2 regions of the Massilia sp. P2_C2 genome follow, and region 1 is predicted to be linked to the other one. Evidence: predicted binding sites of a transcription regulator. Region 1 holds the regulator's gene; the other holds the start of a gene.
What was found. Region 1 encodes FNR, which switches genes on or off when oxygen is low (the NO sensors DNR and NnrR bind a similar motif). Its sites were predicted from a motif close to TTGATNNNNATCAA; they were not measured.

Region 1 (4,027 bases):
CGACATACATGAAGACGGCAAACAAGATGATGCCGGCCCATATCGAGGCGGTGTCCATTACGCCTCCTCCGCCGTCGCACCGCGTCCGGGCACGGACAGCGGCCGGGCCGGCGTGCGGCCCCGGCCCGGTCCGCCCTCCGGCGGGCGCGTGTCCTCGAACCGCAGCGGCCCCGCGCGCACGTGCCGCAGCACGTACGCGATCCCGACGCCGAACACGAACAGGTAGGCCACGACGAACAGCGCCAGCGACAGCGCGAGCGGCCCGGGCCCGTGCGGCGACACGGCATCCGCCGTGCGCAACACGCCGTATACGACCCACGGCTGGCGGCCGACTTCCGTCGTGATCCAGCCGGCCAGCACGGCGACGAGGCCCGCGGGTCCCATCCATTGCGCCAGGCGCAGGAACGCGCGCGTGTCGTACAGCCGGCCACGCCAGCGCAGCCACAGGCTCCATGCGCCCAGCGCGATCATCAGCAGGCCGAGTCCGACCATCACACGGAAACTCCAGAACACGATGAGCGCATTCGGCCGCTCGTCGCGCCGAAAATCCTTCAACCCCGGGATCTGGCCGTTCCAGCTGTGCGTGAGCACGAGGCTGCCGAGGCGCGGAATACCGATGGCGTAGCGGGTGCGCTCGGCGTCCATGTCCGGCACGCCGAACAGCAGCAGCGGCAGCGGCTTGCCGTCGCCCTGCCAGTGGCCTTCGAGGGCCGCGATCTTCGCGGGCTGGTGCTTCAGGGTGTTGAGCCCGTGCAGGTCGCCCACGAATGCCTGCACAGGCGCCACGGCCACCATCATCCACATCGCCATCGAGAACATCGTGCGCAGCGCCGGGCCATCCTTGCCGCGCCGCAGGTGCCATGCGGCGGAGGCGCCGACGAACAGCGCCGTCGACAGGAACGCGGCAYTGGCCATGTGCGCGAGGCGGTACGGGAACGACGGATTGAACACGATGGCGAACCAGTCGGCGGGCACCATGCGCCCGTCCGCGATGAGATAGCCCTGCGGCGTCTGCATCCAGCTGTTGGCGCCGAGGATCCACGTGGCCGAAATCAGCGTACCCAGCGCCACCATGCACGTGGCGAGGAAATGCAGGCCCGGGCCGACGCGCGTCCACCCGAACAGCATCACGCCGAGGAAGCCCGCTTCCAGGAAAAAGGCCGTCAATACCTCGTAGGCGAGCAGCGGCCCCGTGATGGGTCCGGCATACTCCGAAAAGAAACCCCAGTTGGTGCCGAACTGGTAAGCCATGACAATGCCGGACACGARGCCCATGCCGAAGGCGACGGCGAAGATGCGCAGCCAGAAGTGGTACAGGTCGAGGAAGACCTGGCGCCGCGTCATCAGCCAGCACCCTTCGAGCACGGCGAGATAGCTGGCCAGGCCGATGGTGATGGCCGGGAACAGGATGTGAAACGACATCGTGAATGCGAACTGGACGCGCGCCAGGTCCAGGGCCGTCGAGCCATGCATGCCGAATCCTCGTCGTTGCGATGGACGGAATCTAGCATGGCTCATCCCGCGCACGGTTGGCGGCATCGGCGTGCCGTGTCTGCCATATTCGTGCGCGAACACTACACTTCATGTAGCACTGCGACAATGAATGTTTGATTTCCATCGGGATCACGGCATGAATACGTCTATAATCAAGGCACTACCCCGAGGCGCTCTCCATGATTTCCGCTGATACCATTACTTTCGATAAACCCATCAATGTCAACGCGCTGAAGATCAGTTGCGCGGCATGCAGCATGCACCAGCTGTGCCTGCCGATGGGCCTGGAAGACGCGGACATCGACCGCCTGGACAAGATCATCGGCAAGCGCCGGCGCCTGGAACGCGACGAGCCCTTGTACAAGATGGGCGATCCGTTCCGCAACCTGTACGCGGTGCGCTTCGGCCACTTCAAGACGTACCAGATCAACGCGGCGGGCGAGTCGCAGATCACGGGTTTCCAGATGGCCGGCGAGCTGCTCGGCATGGACGCCATCAGCGGCGACCGCCACCACTGCGACGCCGTCGCGCTGGAAGACAGCGAAGTCTGCGAAATCCCGTTCGCGCACCTGGAAGAACTGTTCGGCCAGGTGCCTGCGCTGCTGCGCCACTTCCACCGCATCATGAGCCAGGAAATCACACGCGAGCAAAACGTCATGCTGTTGCTGGGCAATATGCGCGCCGAGCAGCGTTTCGCCGTCTTCCTCATCAACCTGTCCGCCCGCTACGCGGCACGCGGCTATTCGGCCACGCGCTTCCAGCTGCGCATGTCGCGCGAGGACATCGGCAACTACCTCGGCCTGACCATCGAAAGCATCAGCCGCCTGCTGTCGCGTTTCAAGAAGCTGGGCCTCGTGCAGGTCGACAAGCGCGAAGTCGAGCTGCTCGAACCCGTGCGGCTGAAGGCAATGGCGGCCGGGACGGAGCAGTGCAGCCCGATGGCCTGATCGGGCTCACGCGGACGTCAGGGTGCATCCGCCACGATCGTAAGCGTCCGCACGCCATCCCACCCTTTCGCCAGCCGCCAGTCGCGCAGCCCGCCTTCGACGACGACCTGCCAGTGCGTGCGTTCCAGCGCGGGCAGCGCCACCTTGAACGTGCCGTCTTCGGCCGGACGCACGAACAGGCGCAGGTCGCGCTGCGGCAGCGTCGGGTGCGCGAGGTAGATCGTGAACGGGGCCGCTTGCGCCGTACCCGTGCGCGCAGCAAGTCGGCCCGATAGCATGCCCGTCTGCGCGTCGTAGTGTGCCTGCAAAGTCAGCCCGAGCTTCGTCGCCGCGCGGTCGCGGCGCAGCTCCTGGTTGATCGCCTTGCCCTGCTTGTAGTAGTCGCCCACGACGAGGGCGTCCGGATGGCCGACGGCGAGCCAGGCGACGAAGGCGCCTCCCACCAGCACCGTGGCCGGGCCGAGCATCAGGAACCACGGCCACCGATGGGTGTACCAGGGGCCGGCCCCGGTGGAGTGTGAAGTCGCGTGCATGTTGTTGATCCTGTTGTCGTTTATCTCGGTACGATGAAGACGGCCTTCTCGGTCACGTGCAGCGACGGCTCGTCCTGCGCCGTCACGGTGAAGGCCAGCGCGTTCGACCCCGTCGGTGCGGCGCCATGCGCGACGCGCACGCGCACGGGCACGGCGCGCGCGGAGGCGCCGTCCAGTTCGACGATATCCTCGTCCACGACGGTGGCGGAGCGGATGCCGCTCACCGCGATGTGGAACAGATGCCCCTGTTCGCCCGTGTTCATCAGCTGCAGGCGGTACACGTTCTCGATCTGGCCGCCCTCCACTTCGCGGCCCATCGAACCGCGGTCGCGGATCACGTCCAGCTTCAGCGGCGTCCGCAGCGCCAGCGCCGTGCTCATGCCGGCCGCCATCAGCACGAGCACCAGGCCGTAGCCGATCGTGCGCGGGCGCAGCAGGCGCGCGCGGATCTGCTGCGCATCCCAGCCGCCGGCCAACGCGTTTTCGGTGGCGTAGCGGATCAGGCCATGCGGCTTGCGCACCTTGTCCATCACGCCGTCGCAGGCGTCGATGCAGGCGGCGCAGCCGATGCATTCGTATTGCAGGCCGTTGCGGATGTCGATGCCGGTCGGGCAGACCTGCACGCACAGGCTGCAGTCGATGCAGTCGCCGTCGGTTTTCCCTGCCTTGCCGGTGCGGGCCGCTCCCCTGGGTTCGCCGCGGACGTGGTCGTAGCTGACGATCAGCGTGTCGCGGTCGAACATCGCGCTCTGGAAGCGGGCGTACGGGCACATGTACTTGCAGACCTGCTCGCGCATCCAGCCCGCGTTGCCGTAGGTGGCGAACGAATAGAACAGGATCCAGAACGCTTCCCATGGCCCGAGGCCCAGGTGCGCCACGGCGCTGCCCAGCGTGCGGATCGGCGTGAAATAGCCGACGAACGTGAAACCCGTCCACAGCGCGACGAGGCCCCAGGCGAGATGCTTGGCGCCGCGCTTGGCCGACTTTTCCATCGTCCACGGCTGGCGGTCGAGGCGGATGCGCGCGCTGCGGTCGCCTTCGATGCGGCGCTCG
Region 2 (4,027 bases), on a different contig from region 1:
CCTGGTCGGTTTCCATGATGGCGTCCCTGGGGTCAGGCCGCGTCGGGCTGGGTATCACTGGCGCGCCGGTCGTGTGTTTGCACTTGTGCTTGCGCGGGCACGATCGGGATCACGCGTCCGGGCGCGCCGGCAACGACGTCGTGGTCGTCCTCCCCGCCCTCGAAGAAGAACTTCTTGCGCCCGAACGCGGGCTTCAGGTGATCGAGCCAGGTGGCGTCCGGATCGTATTTCGCGAAGAACGGCCGGCGTACCCAGTCCGGATTGCGCGCCTGCAGGAACTGCAGCGCGAACAGCTTTTCGCCGTTGATGGTCACCACGCCGTCGATCACGACCTTGCCGGGGAAGGCGCTCATCGACGGCCCGCGCACGGTGCGCGACAGGCCGGACACCATGCTGTACGCGGCCTGAAAGACCTCGTGCGCGCGCGCCAGCGGCAGGGCAAAGTAGTCGCGCGGCCCGGTGTCGCGCTCGACGAACATGTAATAGGGGATCGCCCCCAGGCGCACGCCCGTCGTCCACAGCTCGGCCCAGCTGTTCGGGTCTTCGTTGATGTGGCGGATCAGCGGCCCCTGCATGCGCAGGGTGGCCCCCGTGCCGACGATGCGCTTGACGGCCTGCTGGGCGATCGGCTGGCGCAATTCGGCGGCGTGGTTGTAATGTCCCATCAGCGCGAGGTTCTTGCCGGACTTGACCACCCGTTCGAACAGGCGCATCAGGTCGTCGCTGTCCTTGTCCGACACGTAGCGCTGCGGCCAGTACGCGACCGACTTGGTGCCGATGCGGATGTTCTGGATGTGCGCCAGTTGCGGCGCCAGCAGCGGCTCGATGAATTCGGCCAGCGAACGCGTATTCATGATCATCGGATCGCCGCCCGTGATCAGGACGTCCGTCACGTCCGGATGCGTGGCCAGGTAAGCCACCAGGTCGGTGCACTCGCGCGCATCGAACTTCATCTCTTCCATGCCGACGAACTGCGGCCAGCGGAAGCAGAACGTGCAATAGGCATGGCACGTCTGGCCCGCGCTGGGGAAGAACAGTACGGTTTCCTTGTACTTGTGCTGCAGCCCCTTGAGCGGCGCATCGTTCACGCGCGGCACGTTGTGCGTCATCTGGCCGGCCGGGTGCGGATTCATGCGCATGCGGATGTCGTGCACGAGCTTCGCGAGTGCGGCGTCGTCTTTCCTGACCAGCACCAGGTCGCGCAACTGTTCGTATTCGCGCGCCGGCAACATGTCGCGGTGCGGGAAGGTCAGCCGGTAAATCGGATCGTCGGGAATATTGCTCCAGTCGATCAACTGATCCATCACGTATTCGTTCGTACGGAACGGCAGCACATGGGAGACCACCTGGACCGCCTCCCGCAGGTCGGGGCTCATCCAATGCCACTGGCGGGCGTTCTGGATCGACTGGCGGGTATAGGGCTTGAACTTGGCGGGCGTTGCGTCGTGGCTCACGGGAGTTCTCCTGATGGGAAAGGTTGGCGATAAAAGGTGACGCAAGGAAATAATTGCCGTCAAGAACCGATAGTAGGCAGTCGACATCGCCACCGAGTTGCCGCGAGTCAAGTTTGGCCCTGCGAAAAATCAGTCTTGACGTTGCAAGCGCACGGCGGAGACCGCTTGCGTTTGCACAACAGCACGGATGAGGCGGCGGCGTAGAGTACGAAATGCAAATAGGCAACATTCAGACCTATCTTTTTTCTCCCGAAAGGACATCCTATGAAGCTGACCGCCACCGTAGTCGCAGCGTCCCTCCTGCTGTCCTGCACGAGCGCGCTGGCCTTTGACCCGACCGAAAAAGATGCGATCGCCATGGCCGAGCGCGGCGCCGCCATGGTCAAGGCCAAGGGCAAGGACGAAGTCATGAAACGCATCTCGGCCAAGGACCCGGAATTCGTCCAGGGTTCGCTGTACATCGACATGCGCGACGTCAAGACCGGCATCGTGCTGGCCCACCCCTACAACCCGTCGATCGTCGGCAAGGATTTGACGGACGTGCCCGATGCCAACGGCAAGAAATACCGCCGCGAGATCATCGAACTGGCCGCCGCCAAGGGCAAGGGCTGGGTCGACTACCAGTACAAGAATCCGACCACCGGCAAGATCGAGCCGAAGACGACGTACATCCTTCTCGTCGACGGCGTCGTGCTCGAAGCCGGGCTGTACAAGAAACAATAATTGCCTGCGGGCGGCATGCCCGTGATTGCGCGAAGGCGGGAGCGAAGCATGCTGAATAAACTACGTATCGGTCCCAAGCTGCTGCTGGCGCCCGGCTTCGCGCTGGTGCTCCTGTCGATGCTGTCCGGCGCCGCCTGGTACGGCATGGTGCGCCAGAACGCATCGCTGGAAAACATGGTGCAGGTCCGCGCCGCGCGGCTGAAAAACGTGGCCGACGTGGCGGGCGACGCGAAATACGTCCACGCCAACGCCTACCAGTTGCTGGCCTGGATCAACGGCAGCTTCGCCAGGAACCGCCTCGACGCCCTGATCGCCGACATCGGCAAGCGCCACGCCGCGGTACAGGCGCAATTGCAGCAACTGGTGCGCACGACGGACGGCGCGGAACGCAAACATGTGGAAGCGTCGCTGACGGCGCTGGCGGCCTACCGCAAGGCCGTGCAGGACACCATCGAGATGGCGCAGGTCGACCAGTCGATCGCCACCAACTCGATGCAGAAGGCGGAAAAGGAATTCAATGTGCTGAACGAGCAGCTGGCCCAGTTGGCCACGCTGGAAACGACGCTCAGCGAACAGGCGTATGCCGCGGCGCGCGCCGAATTCCACGGCCTGGGCACGGGCATGGCCGTGCTGGTCGTGCTGTCGATCGCCGTCTCGCTGGCGGTGACGATGTTCGTGCGCCGGGCCATGCTGCGCGACATCGGCGCCATTTCCGTCGTCGTGGGCGATCTGGCCGAGGGCCGCCTGTGCGCCAGCGCGCGCAACGACGGGCGCGACGAGATCGCCGACACGGCGCGCGCGCTCGACCAGACCATCTCCAACCTGAACCGGACCTTGCGCAGCGTGCTCGATGCCGTGCGCTCGATCGATACGTCGTCCAGGGAAATCGCCAGCGGCAACCTGGATTTGTCGAACCGCACGGAGTTGCAGGCCGGCTCGCTGCAACAGACGGCGAGCACGATGGAAACCCTGACCCAGGCCGTCAAGGACAATGCCGACAATGCCCGGCTGGCGACGGAACTCGCGGCCGAGGCGGCCCGGCTGGCGGCCGGCGGCGGGCAGGCCGTCGACCGCGCCGTGGCCACGATGGAATCGATCCGCGCCAGCTCGCGCAAGATCGTCGAGATCATCGGCGTCATCGACGGCATCTCGTTCCAGACCAACCTGCTGGCGCTGAACGCGGCCGTCGAAGCGGCGCGCGCCGGCGAACAGGGCCGCGGTTTCGCCGTCGTCGCCAGCGAGGTGCGCACGCTGGCCCAGCGCTCGGCCTCGGCCGCGAAGGAAATCAAGGCGCTGATCGCCGCTTCCGTGGCGATCATCGACAACGGTAGCGTCGCCGTGGGCGAGGCCGGCGCCAGCATGGGCAGCGTGGTCGCCTCCGTGCAGCAGGTGAACGACATCATCCACCGCATCAGCACCGCCAGCAGCGAACAGGCCGACGGCATCGCCGAAGTCAATCGCGCGGTCGGGCAGATGGACGACATGACGCAGCAGAACGCCGCCCTCGTCGAACAGGCCGCGGCGGCGGCGGCCAGCCTGCACGAGCAGACCGTGAACCTGGCGCGCGCCGTCGCGATCTTCCGCATCGAGGATGGGCAGGACGCGCCCGCGGCGGCGGAAGAGGATGCGCCCGTCGAGCGCCGCGCCCCGGACAGCCCGATGCGCGGCCGTCCCGCGCTCGCGCACCGGGCCGCCGATGCGGACACGCTCCCGCCGCGCCGCGCCGCCAACGGCTAGCGGAACGGCTTGCTGACCCAGCGCGAGCCGGCCAGGCCGAACCGCCAGGGTACGTCCACGGCCTTGGATATCCCGATGCGTGGCCCGGCCACGACCTCGATACCGCCTGGCGC

Region 2: the regulator FNR is predicted to act here: its motif matches at 1,552-1,565, upstream of AC1DYX_RS13260 (KamA family radical SAM protein).

The regions. Positions count from the first base shown of each region.
Region 1 covers NZ_JBFUDR010000234.1:1,958-5,984, forward strand. Annotated here, with positions in the region: gene cydB (cytochrome d ubiquinol oxidase subunit II) at 1-58, opposite strand, end outside; gene AC1DYX_RS22435 (cytochrome ubiquinol oxidase subunit I) at 58-1,473, opposite strand; gene fnr (fumarate/nitrate reduction transcriptional regulator Fnr) at 1,674-2,441, shown strand; gene AC1DYX_RS22445 (FixH family protein) at 2,459-2,974, opposite strand; gene ccoG (cytochrome c oxidase accessory protein CcoG) at 2,995-4,027, opposite strand, start outside.
Region 2 covers NZ_JBFUDR010000093.1:6,499-10,525, forward strand. Annotated here, with positions in the region: gene AC1DYX_RS13255 (MFS transporter) at 1-16, opposite strand, end outside; gene AC1DYX_RS13260 (KamA family radical SAM protein) at 33-1,454, opposite strand; gene AC1DYX_RS13265 (cache domain-containing protein) at 1,719-2,177, shown strand; gene AC1DYX_RS13270 (methyl-accepting chemotaxis protein) at 2,226-3,914, shown strand; gene AC1DYX_RS13275 (DNA-3-methyladenine glycosylase) at 3,911-4,027, opposite strand, start outside.